DNA from 3 places in the Proteus mirabilis HI4320 genome. Region 1 is predicted to be linked to each of the others. Evidence: riboswitches for the same ligand, from Rfam matches in the RefSeq annotation. Region 1 holds a riboswitch; each other region holds the start of a gene.
The links. Region 1 has a riboswitch for thiamine pyrophosphate ahead of thiB (thiamine ABC transporter substrate binding subunit). Riboswitches for the same ligand answer to the same signal wherever they lie in the genome.

Region 1 (5,823 bases):
CACCACTTGGCGCGTTAAACCATAAAGCACCGAAGGAGAGAAGGGCGACGGTAAGTAATAATCCCGAGGCGCATAGCCCCGGGATAAGCCATTTACCCATTAGCGGCTAACCGCAGATTGCCAATTACGTGTCCATGTTTGGCGCTCTTTGGCTACCACATCAGCATCAAATTGTAATGACTTTTGCGGTTTAGGCATAACGGAGTAGACCTCAGGTAGTGGCATATCAATAACAGGATACATCCAATTAGTGGTTGGGATGGTTTCTTGGAAAGCGGGGGTTAGCATAAATTGCATAAATTGCTGAGCTAATTCTGGCTGTTTGCTGGATTTTAGCTTGGCTGCAACTTCTACCTGTAAATAGTGTCCTTCATCAAAAATAGCTGCCGCATAATTGTCTTTTTTATCAGCCAAAATATGGTAGCCCGGAGATGAGGTGTAACTAAGCACAAAATCCCCTTCTCCTTTCAAGAATAAGCCATAGGACTCACTCCAGCCTTTGGTTACTGTCAGTGTTTTATTCGCCAATTTTTGCCACTGCTCAGCGGTATTGTTTGGATACAGTGATTGCATCCATAACATTAAGCCTAAGCCGGGGGTACTGGTACGTGGATCTTGATAAAGGATTTTCCACGGCTGTTGGCTATTTAACAGCTCATCCATGCTTTTAGGGGGATGAGTAATACGATTTTTATCGTAAATAAAAGCGAAATAACCGTAGTCATAAGGCACAAAAGTGTCATCAGTCCATTTTTCAGGTAATGCTAGTTTTGATGTATCAATATTGCTTGGTGCAAAAAGTCCGGTCTGTTTTGCCGCATGAATAAGATTGTTATCTAGCCCTAAAATAATATCTGCCTTACTTTTACTCCCTTCCATACGTAAACGATTAAGGAGAGAAACCCCATCCGAAAGGGCAACCAGTTTTAGCTCACAATCACATTGTTGTTCAAATGCTTTTTTAATTGCCGGACCAGGCCCCCAATCCGCGGTAAAAGAGTCATAGGTATAGACGGTAAGTGTGGGTTTGGTTTGTTGTGCATTTGTGGCAAAAGCACTGAACAAACCTAGTGCACTGAATAAGAGAGTTGAACGAAGAGAATTTATTAACACGCTATTTTCCTCAGTAAAAAGTCAAGTAGGATCTGAGGAGTGAGGAGGCAAATGAGTTATTATTGCGCCATCCTGACTCAAATCCCTACGCCAGTATTAGCTGGATCAGGTTCCACGAGTTTTTCTCAGCTTAAAAAAAGCACCCCGTTGAGACATTCCCATTGTAGATAAATACTCACGTTGTGCAAAGTCTGTTGATAGTGGTTTACCGTTTGTGGGTAGTATGAAACAATGAGTTATCTTTCAAGTTTGGTTATTGAGGTAGTCTGGTGATCGATGATGATGGCTACCGCCCGAATGTGGGGATTGTAATTTGTAATCGGCAAGGGCAAGTGCTTTGGGCCCGTCGCTATGGACAACATTCATGGCAATTTCCTCAAGGGGGAATTAATCCTGGAGAATCACCAGAACAAGCCATGTATCGTGAGTTGTTCGAAGAAGTTGGATTAAGTCGTAAGGATGTTAAAATCCTTGCCTCCACGCGTAACTGGTTACGTTACAAGTTACCTAAGCGTTTGGTGCGTTGGGACACAAAACCTGTTTGTATTGGACAAAAACAGCGTTGGTTCCTTTTGCAGTTAACAAGTAACGACAAGGACATTAATGTTCAGCAGAGCAAAACGCCAGAGTTTGATGGTTGGCGTTGGGTTAGCTATTGGTATCCTGTTCGTCAAGTCGTCTCTTTTAAGCGAGATGTATATCGTCGCGTGATGAAAGAGTTCGCACCAGTAGTTATGCCATTACAAGAACAAGTGTCTATGTCTCGTCCTTCCTATGGATATCGCCGTAAAAGGTATTAGATAACACTATGCTGACACGTTTGCGGGAAATTGTAGAAAAAGTGGCTATGGCAGCGAGTCTGCCAGAAGCACTTGAACTATTAGTGAAAGAAACGTGTCAAGCTATGCACACGGATGTGTGTTCTATTTATCTTGCCGATATTCCTCATCGCTGTTTCTATTTAATGGCCACAAAAGGATTGAAAAAGCCGAAAGGGCGTGCCGTCAGCCTCTCATTTGATGAGGGGGTGGTGGGTGAAGTAGGACGTCTTTCTGAGCTGATTAATCTGGCTGATATTCGTGAACATCCTAATTTTACCTATCTGCCACAAGTAAAAGAGGATGATCTGCGCGCTTTTCTCGGCGTGCCCATTGTCTATCGTCGTCAGTTACTTGGGGTGCTGGTGGTTCAGCAAAAAGAGCGACGCTTATTTAATGAAAGCGAAGAATCTTTTATGGTGACACTGGCCACCCAATTAGGGGCGATATTGTCGCAAGTGCAAACGAAAGGATTATTTGGACAATATCGTCAAAGCCGTATTAAAGCCCTATCCGTTTCTACGGGGGTAGTGATGGCATATGGTTGGCAAGAGATGTCTCAGCCAACCTTAGATCATGTTTTTAAAGCCAGCGCACTGGATATAAAAAGTGAATTAAACCGATTAACGGTCGCCTTAGAAGATGCGACATCGGAGTGTCGCCGTTTTAGTAAGCGCTTTATGGCAAATTCACAAAAAGAGAGTGCGGCTATTTTCGATCTCTATTCGCATTTACTTAACGATCCCCAATTAAGACAAAAAATGACTGGGGTTATACAACAAGGCTATGTTGCTGAGTGGGCAGTAAAAGTGGTGATAGAGAAGTTTTCTGCACAGTTCTCAAGTCTTAAAGATAGTTATATGCGAGAACGAGCTTCAGATTTAAAAGCATTAGGTCAGCGCTTACTATTTCATTTAGATGATGATCTCAGCACGACAAATACATGGCCAGATCGCTTTATTCTTGTGGCGGATGAGCTTAGTGCCAATCTATTGGCTGAGTTGCCAGAACAACAACTGGCGGGGGTGATAGTTCGTGATGGTGCGACTCATTCACACTCAGCGATTTTAGTTCGAGCAATGGGGATCCCTGCCATTATGGGGGCAGATATTCAACCGGAGCTACTTCACAACCGAATGCTGATTCTTGATGGTTATCGTGGTGAGATTTTTATTGAACCAGAACCCTTTATCATGCAGGAATATCGGCAAATTATTGATGAAGAAAGAGTATTGAGTCAACTTGCTGAAGAGCAGCTTGAACAGCAAGCGGTATTAAAAAATGGTGAATCCATCAGTGTGCAATTAAATGCAGGGCTAAGCATTAAATATGAACAACGTATTAGCGTTGGCATAGATGGTGTCGGTCTTTATCGCACAGAAATCCCTTTTATGTTACAAAGCGGTTTTCCTTCCGAAGATGAACAAAAAAACCGTTATCGTGAAATCTTATCATTTTTTCCCAATAAACCCGTCGTACTACGTGCTTTAGATATAGGTGCAGATAAACAGCTTCCTTATATGCCGATAAATGAGGAGAACCCTTGTTTAGGGTGGCGGGGGATCAGAATATTACTCGATCAGCCAGAAATATTTCTGATCCAACTACGAGCGATGTTAAAAGCTAATCTTGAATTTAAAAATTTGAAAATATTGTTGCCGATGGTGACAAGTATTGATGAAATTGAAGAAGCGAAAGCATTGTTACTAAGAGCATGTGCTGAAGTTAGCCGAGAAATGAAATGCGAATGCATTCTACCACCTGTGGGGATCATGCTTGAAGTCCCCTCATTGGTCTTTATGTTACCGCAATTAGCACATCGAGTAGATTTTATCTCGATTGGTACCAATGATTTAACGCAATATTTACTTGCAGTCGATCGTAATAATACCCATGTAGCACTGCTCTATGATAATTTGCATCCTGCATTACTGCGTTCGCTTAATATTATTGCTTTAGAATGCCAACGTTATCAGTTACCAGTCAGTGTTTGTGGTGAAATGGCGGGTACGCCGATGGGGGCATTGCTACTAATAGGGCTAGGTTTTCGTCAGTTAAGCATGAGTGGCCGTAGTTTACCTAGGGTAAAATACTTATTGCGCCATCTAGATCCTGCTATCTTACAGCCTTTTATGCAACAGGTGTTGAAAGCTGAAACGGCAATAGAGATAAAAAAATTGTCTGCTGATTTTATGGAAAGACAAGGATTAGGTGGATTAATTCGCGGAGGTATCTGATAGGCCTTCGTATAAACTTTTTGTCTAAGGGGTTATCCACATCGACCCATAGATAGAAAATCATTAATAAAGTGAAGTAGGGAAGAATGAGTATAAACTACCTTAAATTTCCAGAAATCGATCCAGTTATGTTTTCTATCGGGCCAGTATCTTTGCACTGGTACGGCATGATGTATTTGATTGGATTTGTGTTTGCATTATGGCTAGCAAACCGCAGAGCGGCAAAACCTAACAGTGGTTGGCAAAAAAGTGAAGTCGAAACATTACTTTATGTAGGGTTTGTGGGCGTGTTTATTGGTGGGCGTCTAGGATATGTTTTATTCTATAACTTACCGGTATTTTTAGATAATCCACTTTACCTATTTAAAGTCTGGGATGGCGGAATGTCCTTCCACGGTGGCTTAATTGGGGTGATCTGCGCCATGATTTGGTTTGCTCGTCGCACTAAACGTCACTTTTTTCAAGTCGCAGACTTTGTTGCTCCATTAATTCCATTTGGTTTAGGTTTAGGACGTATTGGTAACTTTATTAATGGAGAGCTTTGGGGGAGAGTCACCTTAGATACCCCGTGGGCGATTTTATTCCCAGGCTCCCGTGCAGAAGATCTACAGCTTGTCGCGCAAGATCCCACTACACTATTACCTATCATTCAGCAATACGGCGTATTGCCTCGCCACCCATCGCAACTCTATGAAATGTTCCTAGAAGGCGTGGTATTATTTATTATTCTGAATATCTTTGTGCGCAAAAATCGTCCTATGGGCAGTGTATCGGGGTTATTCTTAATTGGTTATGGTGCTTTCCGTATTATTGTTGAATTCTTCCGCCAACCTGATGCGCAATTAGGTTTATTTAGCGGTATCAGCATGGGGCAAATTCTTTCCATTCCAATGATAATATTAGGCATTATCTTTATGGTGTGGGCGTATCGTCGCGATAAAGCCACTCCACAGACGCCAACAACACACTAACTATTATTAGCTAACAAAAAAGAGAGACTACATGAAGCAGTATCTGGCATTGTGTCAACGCATTATCGATGAAGGTGAATGGATTGATAATAAACGGACAGGAACCCGTTGTTTAACGGTGATAAATGCCGATCTGGAATATGATGTTGCCAATAACCAATTTCCACTCATAACAACGCGTAAAAGTTTTTACAAAGCCGCGATTGCGGAACTATTAGGGTACTTACGTGGTTATGATAATGCAGCACAATTTCGTGCTATTGGCTGTAATACGTGGAACGCGAATGCTAATGAAAATAGCGCATGGTTAAATAATCCGCATCGTAAGGGTGAAGATGATATGGGCCGAGTCTATGGTGTTCAAGGACGCCAATGGCAACGCCCTGATGGCTCGCACTTTGATCAATTACGTAAAGTGGTAGATAACTTAACTAACGGTATTGACGATCGTGGTGAGATAGTCACTTTTTATAATCCCGGAGAAACAGCGTTAGGGTGTTTACGTCCATGCATGCATACACATACTTTTTCATTGCTCGGTGACAGGCTTTATTTAACCTCATATCAACGTAGCTGTGATGTCCCATTAGGGTTGAATTTTAATCAAATTCAATGCTTTGTATTATTAGCGCTGGTGGCTCAAATCACAGGGCATAAACCAGGTAAAGCATTCCATAAGATAGT
Region 2 (5,823 bases), 830 kb from region 1:
GAAAGTGATTGGGTCACTATTAGTGCGGCTCATGAAATGGTATTTAATTTAGATGGTGAACCCCTTTTAGGGGATAAATTTGAATTTATTGTACTACCTGAAGCGATCCACTGCCGGTTACCGCCCCAATGTGACTTGTTATCTTAATGTAGATAAATGACAATCACTATCATCTCATCGTGAACTGGAGTAAGTAATGACTGATATAGTAAGTTTGTTAGGTGCTGATGCTAACTCATTATTGGAACATCGCTGCCAAACCATCCCAAGCGAAAATCTCTACCTGCCAGGTTCTGACTTTGTTGATCGTGTGATGATTGATAACAATCGCCCTAATACCGTATTGCGTTCTATGCAAACCCTGTTTAACCATGGTCGTTTAGCAGGAACGGGTTATCTTTCTATTTTACCTGTCGATCAGGGTGTTGAACACTCTGCCGCTGCCTCATTTGCCGCGAACCCACTCTATTTTGATCCCAAAAATATTGTTGAGCTTGCCATTGAAGCCGGATGTAACTGTGTTGCTTCCACCTATGGTGTTCTAGCTTCTGTTTCTCGTCGTTATGCACACAAAATCCCATTTTTGGTAAAACTTAATCATAACGAAACATTAAGCTATCCAACTCAATACGACCAAACGCTATATGCCAGTGTTGAACAAGCCTTTGAAATGGGCGCTGTTGCTGTAGGTGCGACTATCTATTTTGGTTCTCCAGAAAGCCGCCGCCAAATCGAAGAGATCTCGATGGCATTTGAACGTGCCCATGAATTAGGCATGGTTACCGTATTATGGGCATATTTACGTAATCCAGCCTTTAAGAAAGATGGGGTTGATTACCATGCAAGTGCTGATTTAACAGGTCAAGCTAACCATTTAGCATCAACCATTGGTGCCGATATTGTTAAACAGAAAATGGCTGAAAATAACGGTGGCTTTAAAGCGATTGGTTTTGGTCATACTGATGAGCGTGTTTACACTAAACTGACGAGCGAAAACCCCATTGATTTAGTGCGTTACCAATTAGCTAACTGCTATATGGGACGTGCAGGATTAATTAACTCAGGTGGAGCATCGGGTAATAATGATCTTGCTGATGCAGTACGTACTGCAGTCATTAATAAACGTGCTGGGGGCATGGGGCTTATCTTAGGTCGTAAAGCCTTTAAGAAATCCATGAAAGACGGTGTTGCTCTAATTAATGCCGTACAAGATGTCTATTTAGATAAATCTGTGACTATTGCTTAATTTTTTACGATTAAATTACGCATTGAAGCCCCTTTAATAGGGGCTTTTTGATATCACCACCAGCGATGAAAATGATGTACAGGGCCGAAACCTTGTCCCACCTCTAAACTGTCTGCCTGTTCTAACGCTTGCTGTAAATAGGCTTTTGCTTGTTCAACACAACTTTGCCAATCAGAAACTTGAGGACGAATAGCAGCTAAAGCGGCTGAAAGTGTGCATCCCGTACCGTGAGTATTTTTTGTATTGATGCGCGGTGAAGTAAATCGCCATTGCCCATCTTGGGTCAATAACCAATCAGGACTTTCTTTCTCGCTTAAATGGCCCCCTTTCATCAATACCGCCTGACAACCTTGATAAAGTAATGCTTCACCTTGTTGTTTCATAGTTGTTTCATCTGTCGCGATATCACAACCTAATAGTGCTGCCGCCTCAGGCAGATTTGGCGTGATCAAATCAACGCGGGGTAATAACTGAGTGAACATTTTATCAATAGCATCAGGTTGTAACAGTGGATCGCCGCTTTTGGCAAGCATAACAGTATCAAGTACGACAAAAGGAATGGGATATTGCTGCAGTTTATCGCAAACGACATCAATAATACTGGCATTAGAAAGCATACCAATTTTAGCGCTATCTATTCTGACATCAGAAAGTACCGCATCTAATTGTGCTGCGACAAAATCTGGGGATAAATCATAGACAGAGTGTACACCACAGGTATTTTGCGCTACCAGTGCAGTCATGACTGTTGTGCCATATACACCCAGTGCGGAAAATGTTTTCAGATCAGCCTGTATCCCCGCCCCACCACTCGGATCGGTGCCGGCGATAGACAACGCGTTATATCTCACTGATTAACTCCTCCTTTACCAGTTACAGAAAAGTCGGGCTCTGTTAATCAGCACAGTGACCTTGACTTCCCTACGCTGGCATTATCCAGATCAGGTTATACGGGTTCATCTCAGCCAATAGGCGCCCCGAGCCAAAGCTTATATGATATAAGCCACAAGAGTATCGCATGCAGAAGATAAAGAAGCTAGTTTGATAGTGACAACCTTTATCAGCTCACTTAACGTGCTTTAAGTTAACTTTTCTATTTTAGAAGATAAATTAATCTAGCTTATCTATAATAGAGGCAGGCTCGATGATTTATATTTTATTAGCTATCAATCTTGAATATATATTCTCAACATAAAACAATGATAAGCATAAAATAAAATATTTTGCTCATTTTAACGACAATCGATATATAATCTGCTAAATGAGGTATTTATAATGCATTTCTTGACCACCACTGATATGCGGAGGGGCTAAATGAAAAATGAACCATCGCAACAACAAAATGGACAATCAATGCCTTATCTTATTCCTGATGCAGATTTTAATGCGAAATTAAAACTACCAGCCAAAAATATTGAACATACAATACAATTTATAACCCAAGGGGTAAAAGATATTTCTTTAGACGGTTTTGAAATTCCTACGGGCTATCGGTTAGTTAAAGCTGTTCATAGAGATCAATATAGACTTATTACTACTAATAAAGAAAGCGAAACAGCCTATTTAGTTGAACTAAGATTTCGACAAGATATCGTTTATGGACAAACAACATGTACTCAAATAAAAGTATGGCGTTCTCGCCTTCCTAAACATCGCAATGTAATAAGAGATTTACCCCGCACTTTCTTTTATAACCTATTAAAAGTACACAATATTGTTGTGACTGATGAGGAACAAACCTCTGATGGTAAAGGTTTTTGGATTGATATGATTTTATGGGCTTTTAGTGAAGGATATTATATTTATGCTTCAGATGGCACTGAAATGGATCGACCATTACATTTAATTGATAGTGTGGAAGACTTTTATAATAAATGGGATGCGTTTTGCTGGGAAAAAGATCGCGATATTCATACTCATCGACTATTAGTTATTAGTAAAGAACCGTTATCTCAATAATTAAACGATTTTTTCTTAAAATCTGTGGGTTTTCCCCTCGTTACTCATAACTCACAGATTTACCCCTTCTTTAGGGGTGCTATAGTGAAGTGATCACTTTATCCAGCAGCCATAAAACTTAAACACTTTATAAACACATCTTCGTTTTTTGCTTTTTTTATTTAACTCTCATTATTAATTACTCTATTATCCTGCTCCTTTGCAATTTTGCCCATATAACAAACACTATTCATTATTAACGTTATATTAATATTTCAATATGCGATAAAAAAACCGATGGATATGTAATCGTTATATTATGTTATAATGTTTTTTAGATAATATTTAATCGTTATTATCTTGCTTAGTTTGTTTTATTCTAAAATCTAATAAATTATGTATCATTATTAAGCTTAATAAATCCTCAATTATATTAACTAATACTATAAATAATTATCTTTTAAATGGGAGCAACTGAGATACATCTCTTTGTAACCATTTGAAATTAAATATAATGTTATTAAAATAGTTCAATTTCGGATAGCTCTTATCTGAATATTTCACTAATTCAATAACACTATGGCACAAATTTTTTTAACATTACCAGAACCACCGCAATGCCGTATTCGGAGTTATATATGTCATCTACCTATTTTCACTCTAGCCTATTAGCAGCTACACTGTTTTCAGTTACGTTAACAGCACCTGCTTTTGCTTCTGAAAATACGCAAAACACACCTCAGACTATTACGACAAAAAAACCTCAGCCAGCAGAGAACACTTTCTCAGAAAAAAATGAGGAAAGCTATTGGGGAAAATTTAAACGTAATCTTACCCAAACTTGGGATAATGACCAATATAACTACTATTTACCGGTATGGACTTGGCATAACCGTTTTACTTACGATAAAGAAAAAACCAATCGTTATAACGAAACGCCTTGGGGATTTGGTATGGGTAAATATCGTTATGATAATGAGGGTGATTGGCATGGCTTATATGCTATGGCCTTTATGGATTCCAATAATCGTGTACAACCTATTATGGGCTATGGTTTTGAAAAAATGTGGTATCCCGGTGGAGATAGAGAGGGTTTTCGCATGGGGGCGGGCTTTACCTTAAGTGTGACTGCTCGTCATGAGTATAACTATATTCCTATGCCATTACCTCTACCGCTAGTGTCAGTCGGTTATGAACACTTATCATTACAGGCGACTTATGTACCAGGAACCTATAATAACGGTAATGTTTTATTTGCTTGGTTACGTTGGCAGTGATCGATTGCCCTAATAAAAAATAAAGTGACTCTTTTTAGAGTCACTTTTTTAATATCGCGTTTTTCTTATCTTTCGCTTAGGCTAACTTAGCCAAGATAATTTAACTATCTTGCCTTGCTTGTGTGGTTGTCAGCGATTTTTTAGTTCTTGAGATCTTAAAACCTATCCAGAGCAAGCCTACCCAAAATGGCATCAAAATAACGGAAATATTAATTTTTGGCATCATTAGAATAATGACCAAAATCATACATAAAAAGGCTAAACACAGATAGTTACCATAAGGATACCAAAGTGCTTTAAATGAAGGCTCTACACCCTCTTTAATTTTAGCTGCACGGAATTTTAAGTTTGCTAAACAGATCATGATCCAGTTAAGCACTAATGTTGTTACCACTAATGCCATTAATAGCTCTAAAGCTTGATCAGGGAGTAAATAGTTAACCAAAATCCCGAGTGATGTGGCTATCGCAGATAACCCCAAAGAAATAACAGGTACACCACGTTTATTAACCTTAGATAATGAATGCGGTGCATTGCCTTGTTTGGCTAAACCGTACAGCATCCGGCTATTAGAATAAACGCCACTGTTATAGACAGATAATGCCGCGGTTAAAACCACCGCATTTAAAATATGGGCAACAACAAAATTATCTAAATTATGGAAAATAAGTACGAAAGGACTTTCTCCTTTCACCACTTGGGTCCAAGGATAAAGAGAAAGCAGTACAATCAATGAACCAATATAGAAAATCAAAATACGATAAACAACTTGGTTAGTTGCTTTGGGAATACTTACTTTAGGATTTTCTGCTTCTGCGGCGGTGATCCCCACCAGCTCAAGTCCCCCAAATGAGAACATCACAATAGCTAATGCAGACATAAACCCAGTAAAGCCATGAGGGAAGAAACCTAGCTCCCATAAATTGCTCACAGAAGCTTGCGGACCACCATTACCACTGACCAATAAATAGCTACCAAATAAAATCATACCAACGATCGCCAAAACTTTTATAATGGCAAACCAAAACTCGGTTTCACCATACATTCTGACATTAATTAGGTTAATTAAATTAATAGCAACAAAAAACACCGCTACCGAAACCCACACCGGAATATCAGGTAACCAATAATTAATATATTTTCCTGCGGCGGTTAATTCAGCCATACCGACAAGAATAAACATAACCCAGTAGTTCCAACCTGATAAAAAGCCAGCAAATGGCCCCCAATACTTATTGGCAAAGTGACTAAATGAACCCGCAACCGGCTCTTCGGCAACCATTTCACCAAGTTGGCGCATGATCATAAACGCAATAAAACCACCAATCGCATAGCCTAATATAACTGATGGCCCAGTCATAT
Region 3 (5,823 bases), 520 kb from region 1:
CTTCATTGCCATTGTGACTAATTGGCTACCAGAGGCTTTAATGGCTTCAGCCATGAGTGTTGGTGTCGCAAATTTACCTGTACCAGTAAATAACCTTGATGTGAATGTAGTATCAGCAATTTTCAACATATCAGCCTCCCGCAATTGCTTGAAAGAGAAGAATTGTGTCACCCTCATTGATCATTTGTGTATTCCAGTTTTCACGCGGAATAATGATGTCGTTGATAGCGAGTGCCACCCCCATAGAGGGTTGTTTTAACTCAATAAGGAGCTGGCTTATCGTGACAGGCATATCCAGAGAATAACGTTCGTCATTTACGGTAATATTCATGCTAACCCTCGACAAACAGGACAGTTTTTTGATGGTGTTAAGCGCAAGGTGCTCCAATTTTGTTTTCTACCATCGAACAGACGTAGTTTTCCACTTAACGTACTTGGTAAACCTGCAAGTAACTTAATTGCTTCAAGTGCCTGCAGAGTACCAATGACCCCTACAACGGGGCCTAGAATTCCAGCTGTTTGGCAATTGCGTTGTGGCTCTTTGTTATCAGGATAGAGACAGTGGTAACAACCATGAATAAAAGGGGGCTCAAACACGATCAACTGACCACTAAATCCAACGGCACTGCCACTAATAAGCGGTATTTGTTGTTTAACACAGATACGATTGATTGCTTGGCGAGTGCTCATGTTATCAGTGCAATCTAAAACTAAATCGATGTTTTGAAGCAACGTAGAGGGAAAATCATCATTAACACGTTGTTTATAGGTGGTGATTTTAATGTCAGGATTTAAGGCAAGTAGAGCCTGTTTGGCGATGTCTGATTTTGCATCTGGGATATCTTGAGTGCGATAGAGAATTTGACGCTGTAAATTCGAGACATGCAAATTATCATCATCGACTAAAATAAGTTCACCCACTCCTGCACCTGCTAGATAAAGTGATGCTGGAGAGCCTAACCCACCTAAGCCAATAATTAATACTCTGGCTTGCTGTATTTTGGTTTGCCCTTTTAATCCTATATCTTCTAACATCACTTGTCGGCTATAACGCATAAAATCATTATCATTTAGCATGATGGTTTTCCCTCTACTAATTCTAATAATTTAAGTGTTACCTGTTGCCAGTCTGATGCCTTTGTTATTGCACTCACTAAAGCAACTCCACCAACGCCAGTTGCTACGACATCAGAGACTTTTTCTAGAGAGATCCCGCCAATAGCAACGGTTGGAAAATCATGAGTTTGTTCTACTTGATGTTTGAGTGCTCTTAAACCTTGTGGCTTTGATGGCATATCTTTCGTCGTCGTTGGAAATATATGCCCTAAAGCAATATAAGAGGGAAGTAACCTTTTTGCTCTTTGTAGTTCAGTGTCATTATGGGTGGAAATACCAAGGCATAAACCTGACTGTTTAATAGCATCAAGATCGGCAATGTCGAGATCTTCTTGTCCAAGATGAACACCATAAGCGTGATGTTTAATGGCGAGTTGCCAATAATCATTGATAAATAATCTTGCGTTATACTTACGACCTAATTTGATTGCAGTGATTATATCTTGTTCAACATCTTTGGGCTGTTTATCTTTGATGCGTAATTGGATCGTTGTTACACCTATTTTCAACAGGCGCTCAACCCATTCAATAGAATCGACAACAGGGTAAAGCCCCAACTTTTTTTCGGTTGGGGCAAAAGCCGAATTAGAGGATCTGTTCATTATCAGCTACCTCGGAACTGGCTATTTCTGCACTGTGGTATAGCTCACTACCATGGGCTTTAAAGGCTTGCGACATCTGCTCCATACCTGCTGCATAATCACGCACTTCTTGTGTTATCTTCATTGAGCAGAATTTAGGTCCACACATAGAGCAGAAGTGAGCGACTTTCCCCGATGCTTGAGGTAAGGTTTCATCGTGATATTGACGGGCAGTTTCAGGATCAAGTGCTAGATTAAATTGATCTTCCCATCGAAACTCAAAACGGGCTTTAGACATGGCGTTATCACGAATTTGCGCGCCGGGATGTCCTTTGGCAAGATCAGCAGCATGGGCGGCGATTTTATAAGTAATAAGACCTTGTTTCACATCTTCTTTATTGGGGAGTCCGAGATGCTCTTTCGGAGTGACATAACAGAGCATGGCACAGCCAAACCAGCCAATCATTGCAGCGCCAATACCGGAAGTAAAATGATCGTAGCCCGGTGCTATATCAGTTGTTAGAGGGCCTAATGTATAGAAGGGGGCTTCATGACAATGCTCTAGTTCTTCCGTCATATTGCGACGTATCATCTGCATTGGTACATGACCTGGGCCTTCAATCATGACTTGTACATCATATTCCCAAGCAATCTTTGTTAATTCACCCAAGGTATGTAATTCAGCGAACTGTGCTTCATCGTTAGCATCTTGGATAGAGCCAGGTCTTAGACCATCACCTAATGATAATGAAACATCATAAGCGGTGCAGATTTCGCAAATCTCTCGGAAGTGGGTATAGAGGAAATTTTCTTTATGGTGTGATAAACACCACTTCGCCATAATTGAACCACCACGAGAGACAATACCCGTTAAACGTTTTGCGGTCATAGGAACATAGCGTAATAGGACACCTGCATGGATAGTGAAATAATCCACCCCTTGTTCCGCTTGTTCTAATAAAGTATCACGGAACATTTCCCAAGTGAGATCTTCTGCAATACCGTTAACTTTTTCGAGAGCTTGATAAATAGGAACAGTACCAATAGGGACTGGGCTATTACGGATGATCCATTCACGTGTTTCGTGGATATAACGTCCAGTTGACAGATCCATCACGGTATCGGCCCCCCAACGTGTTGACCAAATCAGTTTTTCTACTTCTTCTTCGATAGATGAGGTAACCGAAGAGTTGCCGATATTAGCATTCACCTTAACTAAGAAATTACGGCCAATAATCATCGGCTCAGATTCTGGGTGATTGATATTGGCAGGAATAATGGCACGACCAGCAGCAACTTCTTGGCGTACAAACTCAGGCGTAATATTGTCAGGTAAATGTGCACCAAAGCTAAATCCGGCATGTTGTTGGCGTAATACTTCGCTACGAATACGTTCTCGCCCCATATTTTCTCGAATGGCAATAAATTCCATTTCTGGCGTAATAATACCTTTGCGAGCGTAATGTAATTGCGTCACTCTCTTATTATTTAGCGCTTTTCTAGGGCTGGGTTTTAACGGAAAGCGTAGATGTTCTAATCCTGCATCAGTAAGGCGTTGTTGAGTGAAATCAGAACTTAAGTGTGAAAGAGGTTCGGTATCATTACGCGCATCAATCCATGGTTGGCGAATTTTTTTTAAGCCAAGATTAACGTCAAGTTGAGAAGTTGGATCACCATAAGGCCCTGAAGTGTCATAGACTGGAATAGGTTCATTCTCTTCAAAAATAGGATCTTCTTTTGAGCCACCGATCAGGGTCTTATCAAGTTGGATCTCACGCATTGGCACTTGAATATCTGAACGAGTACCAGTGATATAAATACGTTTTGAATTGGGAAAATTAATACCTTGAATAGTGCTAATAAAGGATTGCGCTGCATCGCGTTGTTCTTTACGTGGGCGCTGTTTATTCGCAGTGGGCGAAACATCTTTAATAGAGATAGTTTGATTTTTGGACATAGCATTTCCTAATAAATATCAATCAAGCACAAGGCTTGTCGGGTGAATATTGAGAAAAATGCTTGTCTGGAGGTCGCAGGGAGTATCGACAGATAAGAGTGTAAAAAATAGACACAATGAAGCTATCTAAAGGTCGAATGACTCTTGTTCCCTTCGCGGGTATTAGCCCGATCAGGTTCCGCGGATCCCGAATTAACGGTCTCAGCCTGTGTTAAAAATAGCCTTATAAACACTAGGCACTCCGACAAGAATGCCCACAGTATATTAAAGATCTTAAAAACTACAAGCCCGATAATGATTATTTATTTAACTGCCAGTAGCACTGTTGCCATTCTTTTTCTGTTGCTATTTGGCTTAATCTTTCATCGGCGTTAATGGTGATAACCTCATTTGCTTGATAGCATAAAGGGAGATCGTTGGCTGAGTCAGTATAGAAATAAATATAAGAATCCTTAATGTTGTTTTGTTCTTTCCACTGATTGAGTCGAGTGACTTTACCCTCTCTAAAGGTAGGAATACCCTCAATATGGCCTGTATAATGATTATTTTTTATCTGCATATCAATGCCCATAGAAATATCAGCATTAAGTTGTTTTGCAATCGCATGTACCAGAAAAGACATAGTTGCAGAGATAATGATAACGGGGATATTTTGTTGTCGGTATAGGTTTATAGTATTAATGCCTTGAGGATAGAGCAATGGCTTGATTATGGTATGAGTAAAATCAGTAACCCATTGATTTATTTCTTCAATATTATGCTGATTAAAATAAGATAAATGTTGGTGTAAGTACTTATTTATATTGAGCCTTTCTGCGTAATAGTCAGCGATCATTTGTTTATCTAAAGCTAAAAAAGCAGGATCAGTGACTCTCTTTTTCTCCCACAAGTAATTTGTCCATAAACAGCTAGAATCTCCGGCTAACAGTGTTTCATCTAAATCAAAAATAGCGATCTTATGTTTCGTTATGTTTGTCATTCGAGTGAACCTTATTTATAAATACAATTTATATTTTTACCATGGAGGTATAGATGAATTTTGGCGTAGCGACATAATTCATTGAGCGGCTCTTGTGAAAGAGAGTATCCTCTATTGTATATCATTAACTAAGATAGAATTATTACTATGCATTTATATACGCTAACAGGTGGTGAAAAAGGCTGGTGGACAGTCAGCCTAGGCGGCCGAGTTTGGTTACCCAAAGGTGAACTTCCATTTGGTTTAGCAACAGATTGGGGACTTGTGGGTAAACAAGCCAAAATTGTTGGGGAATGGCAAGGAGAAAATGTCTGGCTGATTTATGACAAAATGGAAAGCGATATGTGTTCACCAAGGCTTATCGCATCTCAAGATGAAAAGTTATTTAAATTAGTCGGTCGTGGTGTTCAACTTGCTGAATTTTATCGTTCTCATCGGTTTTGTGGCTATTGTGGGGCTAAAATGCGCCATAGTGAGAGTGAATGGGCATGTTTATGTGATAACTGTCATGAGCGTTATTACCCACAAATAGCACCTTGTATTATTGTTGGTATTCGTAATAAAGATAAAATTCTATTAGCACACCATGTTAGGCATAAACATTCACCACTCTACACCGTTTTAGCTGGTTTTGTTGAAGTAGGGGAAAGCTTAGAAGATGCGGTAGCTCGCGAAGTTTTTGAAGAAAGTCATATTCATATTCGCAATATTCGTTATGTTTCTTCACAACCATGGCCTTTCCCTCATTCTCTTATGATGGGTTTTCTTGCCGATTATGCAGGGGGAGAGTTACGACATGATCCTTCGGAATTAATCAGTGCAGCATGGTATCGCTATGATGAGTTACCACAAATACCACCTTCTGATACTATTGCGCGACGTTTAATAGAAGATACGATAGCGAATATTAGACAAGATGAAGAAAATAGCTAAATAAAGGTGTTGCCTGCCAACTGTTATTTTTCCAACATGTTACACTACACGCTATTTTGCGGCCCTATTACTATTAATGGAGTTAGACATGAGTGAGTTGAAAAACGACCGCTATTTACGTGCGCTGTTGCGCCAACCTGTTGATGTCACCCCTGTTTGGATGATGCGTCAGGCAGGCAGATACCTTCCTGAATACAAGGAAACACGAGCACAGGCGGGAGACTTCATCTCATTGTGCAAAAATACCGAATTGGCAT

Region 2: it holds a riboswitch for thiamine pyrophosphate, as region 1 does, so the genes downstream of both, thiD (bifunctional hydroxymethylpyrimidine kinase/phosphomethylpyrimidine kinase) here and thiB (thiamine ABC transporter substrate binding subunit) in region 1, are expected to answer to the same signal.
Region 3: it holds a riboswitch for thiamine pyrophosphate, as region 1 does, so the genes downstream of both, thiC (phosphomethylpyrimidine synthase ThiC) here and thiB (thiamine ABC transporter substrate binding subunit) in region 1, are expected to answer to the same signal.

What each region holds. Positions count from the first base shown of each region.
Region 1 covers NC_010554.1:2,525,609-2,531,431, reverse strand. Annotated here, with positions in the region: gene thiP (thiamine/thiamine pyrophosphate ABC transporter permease ThiP) at 1-100, opposite strand, end outside; gene thiB (thiamine ABC transporter substrate binding subunit) at 100-1,113, opposite strand; TPP riboswitch at 1,178-1,270, opposite strand; gene rppH (RNA pyrophosphohydrolase) at 1,383-1,913, shown strand; gene ptsP (phosphoenolpyruvate--protein phosphotransferase) at 1,922-4,168, shown strand; gene lgt (prolipoprotein diacylglyceryl transferase) at 4,255-5,139, shown strand; gene PMI_RS11465 (thymidylate synthase) at 5,171-5,823, shown strand, end outside.
Region 2 covers NC_010554.1:1,700,390-1,706,212, forward strand. Annotated here, with positions in the region: gene yegS (lipid kinase YegS) at 1-147, shown strand, start outside; gene fbaB (class I fructose-bisphosphate aldolase) at 197-1,246, shown strand; gene thiD (bifunctional hydroxymethylpyrimidine kinase/phosphomethylpyrimidine kinase) at 1,300-2,097, opposite strand; TPP riboswitch at 2,148-2,236, opposite strand; gene PMI_RS07775 (hypothetical protein) at 2,561-3,205, shown strand; gene pagP (lipid IV(A) palmitoyltransferase PagP) at 3,823-4,461, shown strand; gene PMI_RS07785 (amino acid permease) at 4,562-5,823, opposite strand, start outside.
Region 3 covers NC_010554.1:3,044,550-3,050,372, reverse strand. Annotated here, with positions in the region: gene PMI_RS13735 (thiazole synthase) at 1-129, opposite strand, end outside; gene thiS (sulfur carrier protein ThiS) at 131-331, opposite strand; gene PMI_RS13725 (HesA/MoeB/ThiF family protein) at 328-1,077, opposite strand; gene thiE (thiamine phosphate synthase) at 1,071-1,718, opposite strand; gene thiC (phosphomethylpyrimidine synthase ThiC) at 1,702-3,654, opposite strand; TPP riboswitch at 3,786-3,908, opposite strand; gene PMI_RS13710 (HAD family hydrolase) at 3,953-4,633, opposite strand; gene nudC (NAD(+) diphosphatase) at 4,781-5,566, shown strand; gene hemE (uroporphyrinogen decarboxylase) at 5,655-5,823, shown strand, end outside.